Regions from separate parts of the Photobacterium sp. HL06 genome, predicted to be linked through region 1. Evidence: predicted binding sites of a transcription regulator. Region 1 holds the regulator's gene; the other holds the start of a gene.
The links. Region 1 encodes PurR, which represses purine synthesis genes. Its sites were predicted from a motif close to TNANGNAAACGTTTNCNTNA; they were not measured.
Positions count from the first base shown of each region.

Region 2: the regulator PurR is predicted to act here: its motif matches at 1,884-1,903, upstream of glpX (class II fructose-bisphosphatase).

Region 1 is NZ_CM183914.1:1,672,037-1,680,236, forward strand. Features, by position in the region: gene lpdA (dihydrolipoyl dehydrogenase) at 1-1,743, opposite strand, end outside; gene AC51G0_RS07950 (carboxymuconolactone decarboxylase family protein) at 1,755-2,354, opposite strand; gene AC51G0_RS07955 (hypothetical protein) at 2,516-2,908, opposite strand; gene AC51G0_RS07960 (TfoX/Sxy family DNA transformation protein) at 3,175-3,765, opposite strand; cyclic di-GMP riboswitch class I at 3,893-3,997, opposite strand; gene purR (HTH-type transcriptional repressor PurR) at 4,193-5,200, opposite strand; gene AC51G0_RS07970 (heme ABC transporter ATP-binding protein) at 5,612-6,439, opposite strand; gene AC51G0_RS07975 (FecCD family ABC transporter permease) at 6,436-7,473, opposite strand; gene AC51G0_RS07980 (heme/hemin ABC transporter substrate-binding protein) at 7,513-8,200, opposite strand, start outside.
Region 2 is NZ_CM183914.1:213,680-221,879, forward strand. Features, by position in the region: gene AC51G0_RS01005 (helix-turn-helix transcriptional regulator) at 10-627, opposite strand; gene glpX (class II fructose-bisphosphatase) at 813-1,820, opposite strand; gene glpK (glycerol kinase GlpK) at 2,032-3,549, opposite strand; gene AC51G0_RS01020 (MIP/aquaporin family protein) at 3,591-4,442, opposite strand; gene zapB (cell division protein ZapB) at 5,149-5,391, shown strand; gene rraA (ribonuclease E activity regulator RraA) at 5,477-5,962, opposite strand; gene AC51G0_RS01035 (1,4-dihydroxy-2-naphthoate polyprenyltransferase) at 6,123-7,034, opposite strand; gene hslU (ATP-dependent protease ATPase subunit HslU) at 7,187-8,200, opposite strand, start outside.

The DNA.
Region 1 (8,200 bases):
CGAGTAATCGGTTTTGAATTTCTTAAACTGACCAAACAGGCCGTTAACCGCGGCATACCATGCTTGGTGAGCGGCAGCATGGGTTAATTGGAACGGTCCGGCAACATCACCGACAGCAAAAATATTTGGATATTCTGTCTGCAAGTATTCATTTACTTTTACGGTACCACGCTCTGTGGCCGTGATACCTAACTCTTCGAGGCCAAATCCTTGCACATTGGCAACCCGGCCCAGTGCCAGCATGACGGCATCAAACTCGACGATGACTTGTTTTTCATTATTGAAATCAAGATAGGCACGCTGGGCACGATTACCATCTTGGTCAGTCACGGATTCAAACCGCATTGCCCGGTGACCCAGCTTGATGTCTACGCCGTCATTTTGCAGGCTTTGCCTGACAAGCTCAGATGCCTCACTGTCCTCGCGGATCAGCAATTGGTCGACCATTTCAACTAAGGTTACGTCACTACCCAAGCGGCTGAAACTCTGGGCCAGCTCACAGCCAATAGGGCCACCTCCCAATACAAGCAGGCGTTTAGGTTGCGTTTTGAGCGACCAGATAGAATCGGACGTCAGGTAGTTGACCGTGTCTAGCCCCGGAATATTGGGTACCAGTGGGCGTGCTCCGGTGGCGATAACGATATTGCGCGTTGTGATGCGCTCGCCATTGACTTCGACTTCCCATGGCGACAGGATCCGCGCATCCCCTTTAATGCAGTTGACGCCCAGCTTGGAGTAGCGTTCTACTGAGTCATGCGGTTCAATTTTGGCAATGACGTTGTGAATACGTGCCATAACTTGTTCAAAATCTACCTCTGGCTTGCTCGTTTTAATACCAAACTCCTGCGCTCGTGAAATTTCAGCCATTGTATGTGCTGCACGAATGATCGCTTTTGAAGGAACACAGCCGGTATTTAAACAGTCGCCACCCATTTTATGACGCTCGATGAGTGTTACTTTGGCTTTTACCGCTGCGGCAATATAAGAGCTGACCAATCCACCGGCCCCGGCGCCAATCACAACCATATTTTGATCGAATCGTGTAGGCCGCTGCCAGCTCGCATACACACGGCGTTGGTTGATCATATTCATGACAAATTTGGCAACGAGAGGGAAAACACCCAGGAGTGCAAGGGAGATCAGAACTGGTGCCGAAATGATACCGCTTAGCGAGTCAATTTCGCCTAATTGGGTACCGGCATTGATATACACCATGGTGCCAGCCAGCATCCCGACTTGGCTAACAAGGTAGAACATACGGGTGCTAATCGGGGTTAACCCCATTAGCAGGTTGACCACAAAGAACGGGAACACCGGGATAAGGCGTAAGGTGAACAGGTAAATGGGACCATCTTTGGCAATGCCTGCATTAATCGGAGCCAGGCGGTGGCCAAATTTATTCTGGACCCAGTCCCGTAAAATGAAGCGGCTGAACAAGAAGGCCAAGGTTGCCCCGATAGTACTGGCGAAAGAAACCAATAGTAGGCTCCACCAGAAACCAAATAAAGCCGCTCCAAGCAGTGTCATAATGGCCGCGCCAGGTAGCGACAGGGCCGTCACAACCACATACAGGACAAAATATACCGTACTAGACAAGATTGGTTGTTGGGCAATGGTATCCTGCAGGGCAACCTGCTGGGCTTTTGCCTGCTCAAGGGTGAAGTACTGACCAAGATCGAAGGCAAACCACAGACCAATAAGGCTGGTTATCGTCCCGAGTAGTAGCAGTTTTTTTCTGTCCATGACTTCACCTTTTATTTATTGTCGGAAGGAGAGGCTAACGATTTCTCTCCGGACTTGTCCGTATCACCGGGCTGAATAGGCAGTGAGCAAAATCCTTGTGCCGGTACATCAAGCGCGGTATTGAATTTGGCTGATAGGTTCTGGAATGAGATTAATGCTGTTAGCTCAACAATCGCATCATCGTCATACCACTGTTTTAGCTGTGCAATCATTGCTTCGTCTACGCGCTGACCAGTGATGGTAATCGCTTCTACATAGGCCAGTACGGCACGCTCTTGCTGATCAAAAAGCTCGCTGTGCTGCCAGTTGGCAAGGGCCTTGATTTTCTCCACGGAATCGCAGCGCTCGGCTAATTTCATTCCATTGGCATCGACACAAAACGCGCAGTCATTGAGCTGTGACACCCGGACGCAGACTAAGGATCGGACAACGGGTGTTACGGGGGAGGACTTGCGATCGAGGTAGCCGAAAAATCCAGCGACAAGCCAGAATAGGGTAGGACGTCGCCCCCAGAGCAATGCCGGGTTTAGCACGTTGCCATAATGGCGCTTTTGCAGCCAAAGAAGTGGCTTGATAAGAAAAGAATAATGTTGTTTGGCTGGAATACGCACATGAGCCCCTTAATGATGCCTGTCTGGCTGTAATTTATGCTACAGCGAGTATATCAATCTAATCGATGCAATGATCGGGTAAAATACTAGATTGGTATGAGACAGAGACCGAATAACGGGCAAGAAAATTTCAGGAAATCGAAAAAATTCTTTAAATTCTATTAGTTGAGCGAAATATGAACAGCTTGGGTTTTCTGTTGTTTGGCCATATCCGGAACATCCGGTTGCGATAGTAGTATATAGCCGGATGCAATGACAGGTAGCATTGCTAGGAGCATGGTTTTACCAATATGGTAGTTGCGATACCAGTACTTTCTTGAGCGGATTTTCAGTAATAACCCCCAGAAAAGCAATAATAGGTTGAAACCTGCCGTGAGGGTAAGTGCATCGTCAAGGGCTGCCACCGGAGCAAGTTGCCTATAAACCATAAACAAGATTGCAAAGGGGGGGATCAGGCTAATTATCACCAGAGCACGCATGAGCTTTGGCCACTTGCAAAACTTGTCTTTGAACATCTGGTCTGCTTGTCCAGGAAAAGGCTTGGAACAGTGCATGACAACCTCCTGTGTGAACGACAGCCTCATTCTACTAATGCCGATATTGAAGAAAAGGATATTGATGCATTTATGAACAGCTTTGTGAGAGGTATCAATATTTGACGTTCTATGACAAAAAATTGTCATAAGAGAGGGCATAAATTTACAACGAAACCAATATGCTCGTTCGGCAATGTGCTTAATTTCACTGGTCTTGGGTGTGTATTTGAGTGCAGATAATAAAAAGAGGTGCATAGCACCTCTTTTTTATCGATGTCTCTAACCTATGGCAACTCAGATAGGAGCTCTGAGCGGCGTTGCTGAGTAATGACCGACCAATGCTGGCCACTTACGGCACCTTCTAAGGCCCATAGCAACTCGATATTGACCGACTCCTGGTGAGACTGCTGTAACGCCTTGTAAGCATTCAGGGCACCGGCTTCAAAGAGCTCGTCAACCGTAGTAATACCTGCTTTTTTCAGCATACGTTCGTTGGCTAAACGGAGGTTTGGTAAGTCTTTAATACGACTTGGGCCTGATTTGCTTTTGGTTTCTTTATCTTGTTTGGCGGCAGTAAAGGAACGCTTAGCTTGGCAAAGAATTTTATCGGGTTCACTCCACCATTCTTCTGGAATAGCGTAGTGCTTAGTTACAACAGGAAAGCCGCGCTTTTTATACACATAAGGTGTAAGCCCTGCTTTTTTAAATTCTTTTTCATTTTCGGCATTTGCACGAAGGTGTAACTTGTCATTTACCACGAGTGCAAACATAGTTTCACCCGCGAAAATGCCAAAGCCACCAAACATTGAGCGAGACTTTACATTCTCGAAACAACTGAATAATCGTAATGATTCTTTAAGTACTGGTTTGTCCATGCTTCTTCTCGGTGAAATATTTCTTGGGTCACCTAACAACAGAGCGAGGATTTCAGATTAGCAAATTTCACAAAAAAGTTATGTCAGGATAATGTCAGGATTCATGACATGACTTTTTGCTAGATCCATCGGCGACCCCGCTACCATAAGAGACTTAGTTGTTGAAAAACTAACCACTTTTAGGCCGGAAGCTTTGCGTCCCACCCTTTCGGGAGGTTTGCCTTGTTCGTGACTTAATAAGCATATCCCATATAATATTTTTGAACTTGCTCCCACTTTTAAAAGTGTGATATTGCTTCAATAAATATGTCTATGTTTTTAGTGGCAAAAAATATATTTGCCTCAAAATCAATGCATCACAACCGTCATTTAAGACATAAAAAAACCGATAAGTAATATCGGTTTCTATGGGTTGCGACTTGGTTGATTAGGCGTTCAAGTCTTTGACTGACTTGCGAACAACCAGTTCTGGTGCCATCTCAAAAATACGGCGTTCATGTTCTTTATCTTTGACTCGTTCCATCAGGATCTCAATCGCCGTTTTGCCCAGGCGGCGCTTAGGCTGGTGAATCGTCGTCAGGGGCGGAGAGAAGTACGGTGCCAAGTCGATGTTGTCATAGCCAATAATTGAAATATCATCAGGAACGCGTATGCCTGCCTGCTCGAAAGTACTGATCAGCGCCATTGCCATAATATCGTTAAAGCAGAAAATTGCTGTCGGGCGCTCTTTCATTTCAATGAACTTATTGGCGGCGATAACCGCTGACTCACACTCGAAATCACCTTCAAGCAGCCAGTCTTCATTGACACTAAGCTGCGCTTCACCCATCGCTTTATAAAAGCCCTTCAGACGTTCTTGGCAGGTCGATTTGTCTGAGTGGCCTGACAGGCAACCAATTTTAGTGTGGCCGTGTTCGATAAAGTACTTGGTTGCAACGTAGCCGCCGAGCTCTGCATTATCCTGAATTTTATCCGTATGCGGGCTTTCCGGGCCCCAGTCCATGATCACCATTGGTAAGTCTTTCTTGCGCTCAAGGAGTTCAAGCAGCTTCTCGTCCAAGTCAGAACACATTACCAATAGGCCATCTACACGCTTTTCAGCGAGCATGCGTAGATAGTCACGTTGCTTATCTAGGTTACCTTCAGTATTGCATAGGATCAGGGTGTAGCCTTGGCCATAGCAATGCTCTTCAACCCCATGGACCACTTCGGCAAAGAATGGATTGGTAGACTTGGTTACCAGCATGCCGATGGTGCGGGTTGTGTTACATTTTAGGCTTCGCGCAACAGCACTTGGCGCGTAATTTAGTTCATCTACGGCCGCTAATACTTTTTTCTGTGTTGCTTCTGCAACAAAGCGTGTTTTGTTGATCACGTGAGAAACTGTTGTGGTTGATACACCAGCCATACGTGCAACATCTTTAATCGTTGCCATACTTATTCTTCTAATAATTTAAGATCAGAGGTCAGAGCCGACCATTTCATAATCACTTGTAATTGAAAGTACCAAACAGAGTAATTATCTGACTGTATCCAGATAATTGTTCTGTTTGGTACAGCGTACAAAAACGCCAAAAAGCCGCTTCAGTCACGAGCGGCCTTGTTCTCTCGTCTTTCCCGACGTTGCATTGTGTAATCGCTTGCGTTCACATTCTACTGAGTGTAGCGCACAGTGCAACGTTTCTGTATCCCAACCCTGTAATTCTTGATAGATATCAACAAACTCACCGCAATTTTACAACAATTTAGTGCATATGACGTGCAATCTGGTTCGATGATTTTGCTTTCTGGCAAGTAAAAAACCTCAGCTTTTGGGCTGAGGCTGTCCTGCTAAAATAGGATTAACTTATACTGCTTTTGATAACTCTGCAGACGAGATCGCAGGCATCACAACAGGATAGTTATCGGTTGGGTGCTCGCCGATGTGTACGGGCCAGCCATAGACTCGGCTGATCGTGTCTTTCTGTAATGCTTGTCGGGGGGGACCATCAGCCTGGATCTTACCTTCATTGATAATAACAAGGCGATCAGCATATTGAGCCGCTAGGTTCAGATCATGGATCACTACGATCACGGCAGCCCCCGATTGCGCAAGGCCTCGGGCGACTTGCAGAGTTCTATGCTGGTGGGCGAGATCGAGCGCCGAGGTCGGTTCGTCGAGCATCAGCATACACTGCTTGCCTGCCTGGCTTAACTGGGTAAGCACCCGTGCATAGTGCACCCGTTGCTTTTCACCGCCGGATAGGGAAGGGTAGAGCCGATTTTTGAGCGACAGCACATCAACAAGCTTCATTTTCTCAGTGGCGATTGTTTTGGTTTGCACATTGGGTATTTGCAGTGGCAGGCTACCGAGCTCTACCACTTCTTGTGCGGTAAAAGCAAAACTCAAATTGCTGTGCTGTGGCAATACACCTAAGTGCTTGGCAAGCTTTGCCTGCTTGAATTCATTACGTGCTTTACCGAAGAAGGACACTTCGCCGCCTGCATCGATTTCCCCACACAGTACCTTGAGCAACGTACTCTTACCGGCACCATTGGGGCCCAGAAGGGCGGTTAGTTCGCCGCTGGCAATGGTTAAGTTGAAGTTGCTCAGCAGTGTTTTTCCACCCAACGTCAGGTGCAGCCCTTTGGCTTCGATAGCAGCAGGCTTGTTCTTTTCTGTTGCAGTGTTCATGACATTCTTCCCTTTTGGTTTATAAGTAGGAAGATAAAGAATGGTGCGCCGAGAATAGCTGTGATGATCCCGACGGGTAATTCTGCCGGGGCGGCGACAACACGAGCCAGCATATCGGCGATGAGTAGGATTAACGCGCCAAGTAGTGCCGACAATGGCAGCAATGTTTTGTGATTCGGCCCGGTAAGCATTCTTCCTAGATGGGGAATAATTAGGCCGATAAAGCCAATGACACCGGTTAATGAGACCGTGACACCGACCCCCGCGGCACAGAGCAAAATAAGCAGCCTTTTCAACCGCTGAACATTTACGCCCATATGGCGAGCTTCGGCTTCGCCCAGCAAGAAAGCATTTAACGCATTGGCATTGCGGTCGAACAAAAACAACAAGCTACCTAGGGTAACAAAAGCAAGTATGATCCCTGGCCATGTCGCACCAGCAAGTGAACCCATGCTCCAGAGAGACAAATCGCGCAGAGCCTGATCATCAGCATAGTAGTTCATCAACCCAAGGGCGGCACCTGACAAGGCGCCAATAGCAACACCGGCAAGCAGCATGACAGTGACAGAAGTGCCGTTTTTATCTGTGCCAAGGCGGTAGACAAGATAAGTACTGGCCGCACCGCCAATAAAGGCAAAAATCGGTACCGTTCCAAGAGTTAGCAGTTGCGGGAATGATGTTGCCAGCGGTGCAAAAACAACAATGGCAAGGGCGGCACCAAGGCTAGCGCCGCCAGACACGCCAATGATACCGGGATCTGCCAGGGGATTACGGAACAGCCCCTGCATGACCGCGCCGCAAAGGGCAAGTATTGCCCCAACCGCCATACACAGCAGGGTACGTGGCAGGCGGATCTGATGGATAACGATCTGAATGTGGGCCGGAAGATCAGATTGCCATGGCAAAAGCACCTTAACACTGTCAGAAAAGCTGATTGCCATCGGCCCGACAACCACCGAGGAGATGATAGCGATCGCAAGTAGTAAAAAGCCCAGTGGAAAAACAACACTAACAGGCATGCGGTGGATCTGCATAATTCTTGATTGCATAGATAGCCGTATCTAGGTTGAGGATCAGTTGTAGAACACGTTATTCAAACGCTCAGCTTCACTCAGGCTCTTCAAGCCAAGGCCGCCAATCAGCGCTGTGCCGTCAATGGTTGCCAATGCTTTGTTTTGACCTGCTGGTGTCGCAGATAATAGCGGTATCTTTTTCAGCAACTCATCAGCATTGCCGATTGTGCTCAATGTCCGTGAGCTGATCAGGATGATATCGGGTTGCATGTCGACCATGGCTTCGGTCGAAATCGGTTTGTAAGACTCAACAGCATCAGCAGCGGGGTTGATGGCCCCTGCAAGTTTGATCACGGTGTCGGCGGTGGTGTTACGGCCAGCAACGTTGGCCGGGCGGCCGTCATGGATCATGAGGAACAGAACTTTTTTGCGCGTTTGCTGTTTAGCCAAAGTGGCATTGATCGTGGCAACTTTTTGTTTCACATTAGCTTGCAACTGAGCCGCGTCTGCTTCTTTGCCTGTAATACGACCTATTTCCTCAATGCGAACTAATAGATCATTAACGGTTTCACCCGAGTTGAGGATATCGACATTGATCCCAGCTTGCTGGAGAAGCTCTAACGTCGTTTTCGGCCCCATTTCATTGGAGCCTAAAATCCGGGTTGGGTTGAGGGCAATTAGGCTCTCTGCAGAGAGCTGGCGGTGGTAGCCCAGCTTAGGAACCGAGCTGTCAACCATCGACTTGCTG
Region 2 (8,200 bases), 1.5 Mb from region 1:
ATTCTCCTATTATGATTTTTGTATTCGATAAGCGCAGCGCCTCTCTCCGGCAATAATGTGTTCATTTCTTTCTACGCGGTACTCGTTACCCAACAGACGTTGGAAAATTGAGAGCTCTGATTGGCATAATGAAGGACAGCGTTTGGCGGCATGGCAAATTGGGCAATGGTTCTCTACCATAATGAAGCCTTCACCGTCCTGGTGTAGCTGGGCCATGTAACCTTCCTGTTCCCTCAGTGTAGTCAGTATTTCCAGTTTTTCTTTTAAATCAGAGCAAGTTGCCAATGCATGCCGGTATTGTTCAAAGGTTTGATTCTCTCTGCGTTCAACCACTTGGTGAAGCCCGTCAGCACCAAATATCTCTTCTACAGAATCAAGCATTTGAATAATAAGATCACCATGTCGATCGGCAAAACGGCGGTGGCCCTTGCTGGTCAGGTTCCAGTGCCGGGTAGGACGGCCAACCTTGGCTTTGATGTCCTGGAAATCAACCAGGCCATCTTCTTCCAGTCCTTGCAGGTGCTGCCGGACTCCCATGGTTGTGAGCTTGAATTCCTCGGCTAGCACCTTGGCTGTCACGGGGCCGTCTCGCTTCATGCGATTGAGTATTTTATCTATGGTTTTCATATCAGCTGTTCTTTCCTTTATTGGTTTATTATGTAGCCAGCCAAGTAAATAAAGCAACAACTTTACAAAGTTAAGTATAAGCCATATAGGCAAGTTGGGGGGAGATAAGGCGTCGGATTGTTGAGACTGCGGCGAGAAAAAAGGCGTGCTTTACTGCACGCCTTTTACGTTGAAGCTGGGGAAAATTACAGGATATGCCCTTTGATAGCGTCATCCTTACGCGCCAGGTAGTGGGTCGACTTAATACGACGAATTGTGCGGCACTTACCTCGGATCAACAGGGTTTCTGTGGTCGCGATATCACCCTGGCGACTGATCCCATCGAGCAGATCCCCTTTGGTGATCCCGGTACCGGCAAAAATCACATTGTCGCTTTGGGCCATGTCTTCCATACGCAGTACTTTGTTTGTCTCGATACCCATCTCGCGGCAACGGTCGATTTCGACCTGGCCTAACTGGCGGTTTTCCTCACTGTCGCCTTTAACGTGATGGCGAGGCAGTAGGCGGCCGTGCATGTCGCCACCTAGGGCGCGGATGGCGGCTGCCGAGACAACCCCTTCAGGGGCACCGCCGATACAGTACATTACGTCAACTTCGCTATCTGGCATACAAGTCAGGATCGAGGCTGCGACGTCACCATCAGGGAAGGCAAAGACGCGTACGCCCATTGCCTGCATCTGTGCGATCACTTCGTCATGGCGAGGTTTCGCCAGCGTGGTGACGACTAGGGAATCAAGGGATTTGCCAAGCGCGGCGGCAATGTTTTCAAGGTTCTCAGGCAGGGACAGACTCAGGTCGATACAGCCTTTTGCTGCCGGGCCGACAACCAGTTTTTCCATATACATATCTGGCGCTTTCAGGAACGAGCCTTTTTCGCCAGCAGCCAGTACCGCCAGGGCATTATTCTGGCCCATCGCTGTCATACGGGTGCCTTCGATAGGATCGACCGCGATGTCGACGGCATCACCACCGGTTCCCACCTTCTCGCCGATATACAGCATAGGCGCTTCATCAATCTCGCCTTCACCGATAACAATTTCACCTTCAATCTCGGTCTGGTTCAGCAGGGTGCGCATTACTTCAACGGCTGCGCCATCGGCTGCGTTTTTATCGCCACGGCCAAGCCATTTGTAGCCAGCCAGGGCTGCACCTTCGGTGACACGAGAAAATGCCATTGCTAAATCGCGTTTCATGGTTACTCCAGAAAGAAAAGAAAAAAGGCTCAATAAATTCTGGCCGCGATTCTATCACAGCTTGTAGTGAAACGTTTGCGTTAATTTATTTTCGCAGAAATGGCGGAATTTAACCGGAGTTCAAGCCAATCATTGGCTAGGCCATTTGGCCGGGGTAAAAAGAAGGCCTGCATCAGCAGGCCTTCTTAAGGGGGAACAGAGAGGGTAAAGCTTAGATGTCGTCTTCTTCGACGGCCCAGCCTTTGGCACACTCAACAGCACGCTTCCAGCCCTTGTAGCGGCGTTCACGCTTCTGCTCATCTTCACTTGGGACGAAGTTACGATCCAGTACAGCCTTGTTCATCAGTTCATCGATGCTGCCCCAGAAACCAACCGCCAGGCCGGCCAGGTAGCCAGCACCCAGTGCTGTGACTTCCGTAACCACAGGGCGGTGTACTTCTGTTGCCAGAATGTCAGATTGGAACTGCATCAGGAAGTTATTGGCAACGGCGCCGCCATCAACACGCAATGAAGCTAGGTTGATGCCAGAATCTGCCTGCATCGCATCCAGTACGTCGCGAGTCTGGTAGGCCACACTTTCCAGGGTGGCACGGATGATATGATTGGAGTTAACACCACGGGTCAGGCCGACAATTGCTCCACGTGCATACGGGTCCCAATACGGTGCGCCAAGTCCGGTAAAGGCTGGTACCACATATACGCCGTTGGCACTACCTACCTTCTCAGCAAAGTATTCTGAATCTTTGGCATCATCGAGCAGTTTCACTTCATCACGCAGCCACTGAATGGATGCGCCGCCCATAAATACCGCACCTTCGAGGGCATAAGCCACATCGCCAGTTGGTCCACAGGCCAAGGTAGTTAGCAGGCCATTGTTCGAGGTAACTTTTTCCTTGCCGGTGTTCATCAGAAGGAAACAGCCGGTGCCGTAAGTGTTCTTCGCTTGACCAGGTTGGACACACATCTGGCCAAACAGTGCAGCTTGCTGATCGCCAGCAATACCAGCAATCGGAATACGCGTACCACCTTTACCGCCGATATTGGTTTGGCCGTAGACTTCTGATGATGCTTTTACTTCTGGCATCATAGAGAGTGGGATGTCCAGCGCCTTCAGCAGCTTCTCATCCCATTGCATGCTATTGATGTTAAACACCATGGTACGGGAGGCATTGGTGTAGTCAGTGACGTGTACACGTCCCTGGGTCATTTTCCAGATCAGCCAGGTATCAACAGTTCCGAACAGTAGGTTACCGGCTTCAGCTTCCTCGCGAGCGCCTTCAACGTTATCTAGGATCCATTTGATCTTGGTGCCAGAGAAGTACGGGTCAACAACCAGGCCGGTATTTTCACGAATGTATTCTTCTAAGTCTTGCTCTTTCAGGGTCTCGCAAATGCTTGCGGTACGGCGGCACTGCCAGACAATGGCGTTGTACACTGGCTTGCCGGTGTTCTTATCCCATACGATGGTGGTTTCGCGTTGGTTGGTGATACCTATACCCGCTACCTCATCAGAACGAATCCCCGCTTTAGCTAGAACCTCAACCAATGTAGAGCTTTGGGTTGCATAGATCTCTAGAGGATCATGCTCTACCCAACCTGCTTTAGGATAGATCTGAGTGAATTCGCGTTGTGACGTACAAACAATATTGGCGTCGTGATCAAGCACAACGGCACGGGAGCTGGTGGTACCCTGATCAAGTGCAACGATGTACTTTTTCTCTGTAGTCATGATGAAAATCCTTTAGTTCTAATTATAGGGTAGAGAGTCAATTAAGCTTTTGCTGTTTCACTGTCGCTAGCGTTTTCGCGCTCTTCTGCAACTGTTTCAGTGTTGCCCGGCAGGTAGGCACCGATGGCTTTCGGGTATAGCCAGCCACCGAAACAGGCACCGCAGATTGGCGCAAGGATTGGCACAATCATATAAGGAATGTCTTTACCGCCGGTCAGTGCCATGTCGCCCCAGCCAGCCATAAAGGCAAAGAATTTAGGACCGAAATCACGGGCAGGGTTCATGGCAAAGCCTGTTAGTGGACCTAGCGAGCCGCCGATTACTGCGATTAAGATACCGATAAGCAGTGGACCCATTGCGCCGCGAGGGGCACCGTTCTTATCATCAGTAAGGGCCAAAATGGCAAACATTAATACTGCTGTTATTACAAATTCAACTGCAAAGGCACCGCTGAAAGAGAGGGCTGCATGTGGGTAGGTCGAGAAGATGCCGGCAGTTGCCAGACTTGCTTCGCTGCCACGAACGATCTGGTTAGCGGCTTCAAATTCGGTGAACAGGTTGCTGTATAGTGTGTAAATTAGAGCGGCAGTACAGAATGCGCCTAGCATTTGAGCGGCAATATAAGGAGCAACTTTGCGCTTGTCAAAACCATGGAAGAGAGCCAGGGCAATGGTCACCGCAGGGTTAATGTGGGCACCGGAGACACCTGCCGTACAATAGATAGCAATTGCCACTCCCAAGCCCCACATGATGCTGATTTCCCACTGGCCGAATTCAGCACCGGTCAGTACCAGTGCGGCAACACAGCCAACACCGAAGAAAATCAACAGCCCTGTCCCTATAAACTCAGCGATACATTCGCCAAGCAGCGTATGTTGTTTCGGAGAAGTCATTTTTCAGTCCTTTTGTCTTATGTTGTAGGGGTATTATTGTTATATCTTTTATGTGTTCTTAATGTACTCGTTTTGTTCGTAATTAAAATGTTACAGAATAAAAACTGTGCGTTCGAGCATAGAATTAGTTCGAACTCGCGCGTTCGCGCAAGCGATTGCGTTTTTTTTGAACGAGATCGAGTTTTGAACTGTGCAGTGCAATCAAGTGATTATTGGTGTGTGAGTTTTTAATGTAAAGCTTTGATTTTGAGATAAAAAATCCGACCTTGAGAAGGTCGGATGTGCCAGAGGGGCAAATTCTTGGATAACTCCAAGAGAGATACGATCAAGATAAAAATTAGCATGGCAACCCTGCATTAAAATAGAGTTAGATCGCAATTCTAAGCATTCTATTGTGCTCAATGCATGTATCTCGGAGTATTTGCTTAGTTCCTCTGCATTGTGAGGAAAAAAACAGTCCCAGCAAGGCTGACAGGGATATGAAAATCGGAGTTGGCGAGGATACTGCGTGGCTTCTAGCAGGCGGTAAGCAAAATTACCATCAGATTTGTGCAAAATTCACTCATTTGTTGCAAAGCGGTGGATTTGTAGATGCTAGAAGGCGGCAGCCCCGTTAGAATAGGGGCAACAGTAATGTAAACATGCCTGTGGGATATTACCTTAACGGTTTAAGGTGAGAAGGATAGGCTGAGATCAGGTGAACAATATGTCATTAGAAATGTTGGAAAAGCTAGAAGCCAAAGTACAAATGGCTGTTGATACAATTTCCCTGTTGCAAATGGAAATTGAAGAACTAAAAGAACAAAACGATAGCCTGTCGACTGAAGCTCAGGAGCTACGTACAGGCCGTGAAGTGCTGGAACAAGATAATGAGAAGTTACGTAATGATCACCAGGCGTGGCAGGATCGTGTACGTAACCTGCTAGGTAAGATGGATCATGTAGAATAAAAAGCAGAGCCTTTTGGCTCTGTTTTTTATCTGGATGATATTGTGCCGGTTTTTACCGGGGCTACCCTGGGATCCGGCTCCAGGATCACTCGATATCGAGTGGTTCTGGTGAAAGGATGACCCCTGTGCTGTCGGCATAGATGTGGTCTTCCGGGAGGAAGGTGACACCGCCAAAATTAACGGCAACATCTACTTCACCGATACCTTGCTGATCGGCGCCTACCGGGGTTGAAGCCATCGCTTGAATGCCGATTTCCAGCTCGTCTAGCTCATCAACATGGCGTACGCAGCCGTAGACAATTAACCCTTCCCATTCATTGCTGGCAGCAAGTTGAGCGACATCGGCATCAACCAGTGCGCGCCGCAACGAGCCCCCGCCATCGATCAGTAGTACACGGCCCACACCGGACTGTTGCAGTACCTCACGGATCAGGCCGTTATCTTCAAAGCACTTAATGGTGGTTACCTGGCCGCCAAATGAGCTGCGGCCGCCATAAGAACTGAACATTGGCTCAACAACATCGACCTGGTCGAGGTAAATATCGCATAGTTCGGACGTATTATATTCCATAAGTTCGCTTCTTCTTGTGGCAATAGAAAAGGGTTGGTTCACAGCCTGCTGAGAGATGATCCGCCGTTGGCTGCCTTATAACCTGTTGAAAGTATAACCAGTCAGTAAGGCATTGCAATAATGGCCCTCACAAAGCGGGGCCAAATTAGCAAGGACCTTACTATGACGCAGCAAGTACCACGCCGGCAGCAAACAGCAGGTTGGTGAGCAGGGCACATTTTACCATTGTGGCCATCATGGGACGCAGGGCGGCACCATCAGCAGATTGGAATACCTGTTTGCCGTGCTTAAACAATAAAGGTGCACTCAGGGCAAACAGCCAGCCAAACGGGGAGTGCAGCTCTATTGCCGCAAAGAGTGCCAGGCAGAGTATGCTGCCAGCCAGCAGAAACAAGTGGTATTTGCGCCCCCAGTCAGGCCCCATACGCACGGCCAGGGTGAGCTTACCGCATGCTCGGTCATTATCAATGTCACGTAGATTGTTGATATTTAAAACACCAACGGCGAGCAGGCCGCAGGCTGTGGCGGGCAGCATAATGATAGAATCGATCTGCCCGGCTTGTAGGTAATAGGTACCGGCAACCCCGAGCCAGCCAAAGAACATCAGTACCGAAAGATCGCCCAAACCGCGGTAGCCATAGGGTTTGTTACCCACGGTATAGGCGATAGAGGCGGCAATTGCCATCAGGCCAAGCAGCATAAAGCCAAACATATCCTGAAGATTATTACAGGCGATAAAGATCAGGCTCAGCCCACTGAATATGGTCAGAATAATATTGAGGATCATAGCGTTGCGCATCGCCGCTGGCGTTACCAGGCCGGATTGAATGGCACGCTGCGGGCCAAGGCGGTGTTCGTTGTCCGTGCCTTTGACGGCATCACCATAGTCGTTGGCCAGATTTGACAGGATCTGGAGTAGGAGCGCGGTCAGCAGGGCCAGGCCTGCGACTAAAGCAGAAAAACTTCCTTGCCATCCTGCGACTGCACTACCACATACAATAGATGCGATGGCCAATGGCAAGGTTTTGGGTCTTGCAGCATCGAGCCAGATTGCGAGTGAAGATGAATTCATAGTGTGCTTATTTCGGGATCAGTCGAAGAGGTATTATGGCGTAAACACAGAGATGGGCAACTTTATCGCGATAATGTTTGTTCAAGAACAAAAAAACGGTACCCAAGGGCACCGTTTCGATAGTTGGTATAGGTTAAATTGATGACTGAGGCTTAAAGGATAAAGCGGCTCAAATCTTCATCTTCAACCAGCTCGCCGAGGCGTTCGTTGACATAAGCCTCATCAATGATCAGCTTATCGCCTGATTTCTCGGTGGCATCAAAAGAAAGCTCTTCCATCAGGCGTTCCATGACCGTGTGCAGGCGGCGGGCACCGATATTTTCGGTACGCTCGTTAACCTGCCAGGCTGCATCGGCCAGCTTGTTGATCCCGTCTTCGGTGAATTCGATATCGACAGATTCCGTTGCCATCAGCGCTTGGTACTGTTCAGTCAGCGATGCGTTCGGCTCGGTAAGAATACGCTTGAAGTCGCTGCTGGTTAGGGGTTCCAGCTCAACACGGATCGGTAGGCGGCCCTGCAATTCAGGGATCAGATCAGACGGTTTCGCTACCTGGAATGCACCTGATGCAACAAAGAGGATATGGTCAGTTTTTACCATCCCGTGCTTGGTTGATACTGTGCTGCCTTCTACCAATGGTAGCAAGTCACGCTGAACCCCTTCGCGAGACACATCAGGGCCGGATGATTCACCGCGTTTGCAGATTTTGTCGATTTCGTCGAGGAACACGATGCCGTTGTTTTCAACTGCAAAGATTGCCTGCTCTTTCAGCTCTTCCTGGTTAACCAGTTTCGCCGCTTCTTCCTCCGTTGCCGCCTTCATTGCGTCTTTGATTTTCATCTTGCGCTTTTTGGTGGTGTTGCCAGCAAGGTTTTGGAACATGCCCTGGAGCTGGTTGGTCATGTCTTCCATACCCGGAGGAGCCATGATCTCGACACCCATCTGCGGTGCTGCCACTTCGATTTCGATCTCTTTGTCGTCCAGCTTGCCTTCACGCAGTTTTTTGCGGAAAGACTGGCGAGCCGTTGAGCTGCTATCTGCTTCTTCGTTCTGGCCCCAGGCATCACGTGCCGGTGGTAGCAGAATATCTAAAATACGGTCTTCGGCCAGCTCTTCAGCGCGGAAACGGACTTTTTCCATTGCCTGCTGATGGGTCATTTTCACCGC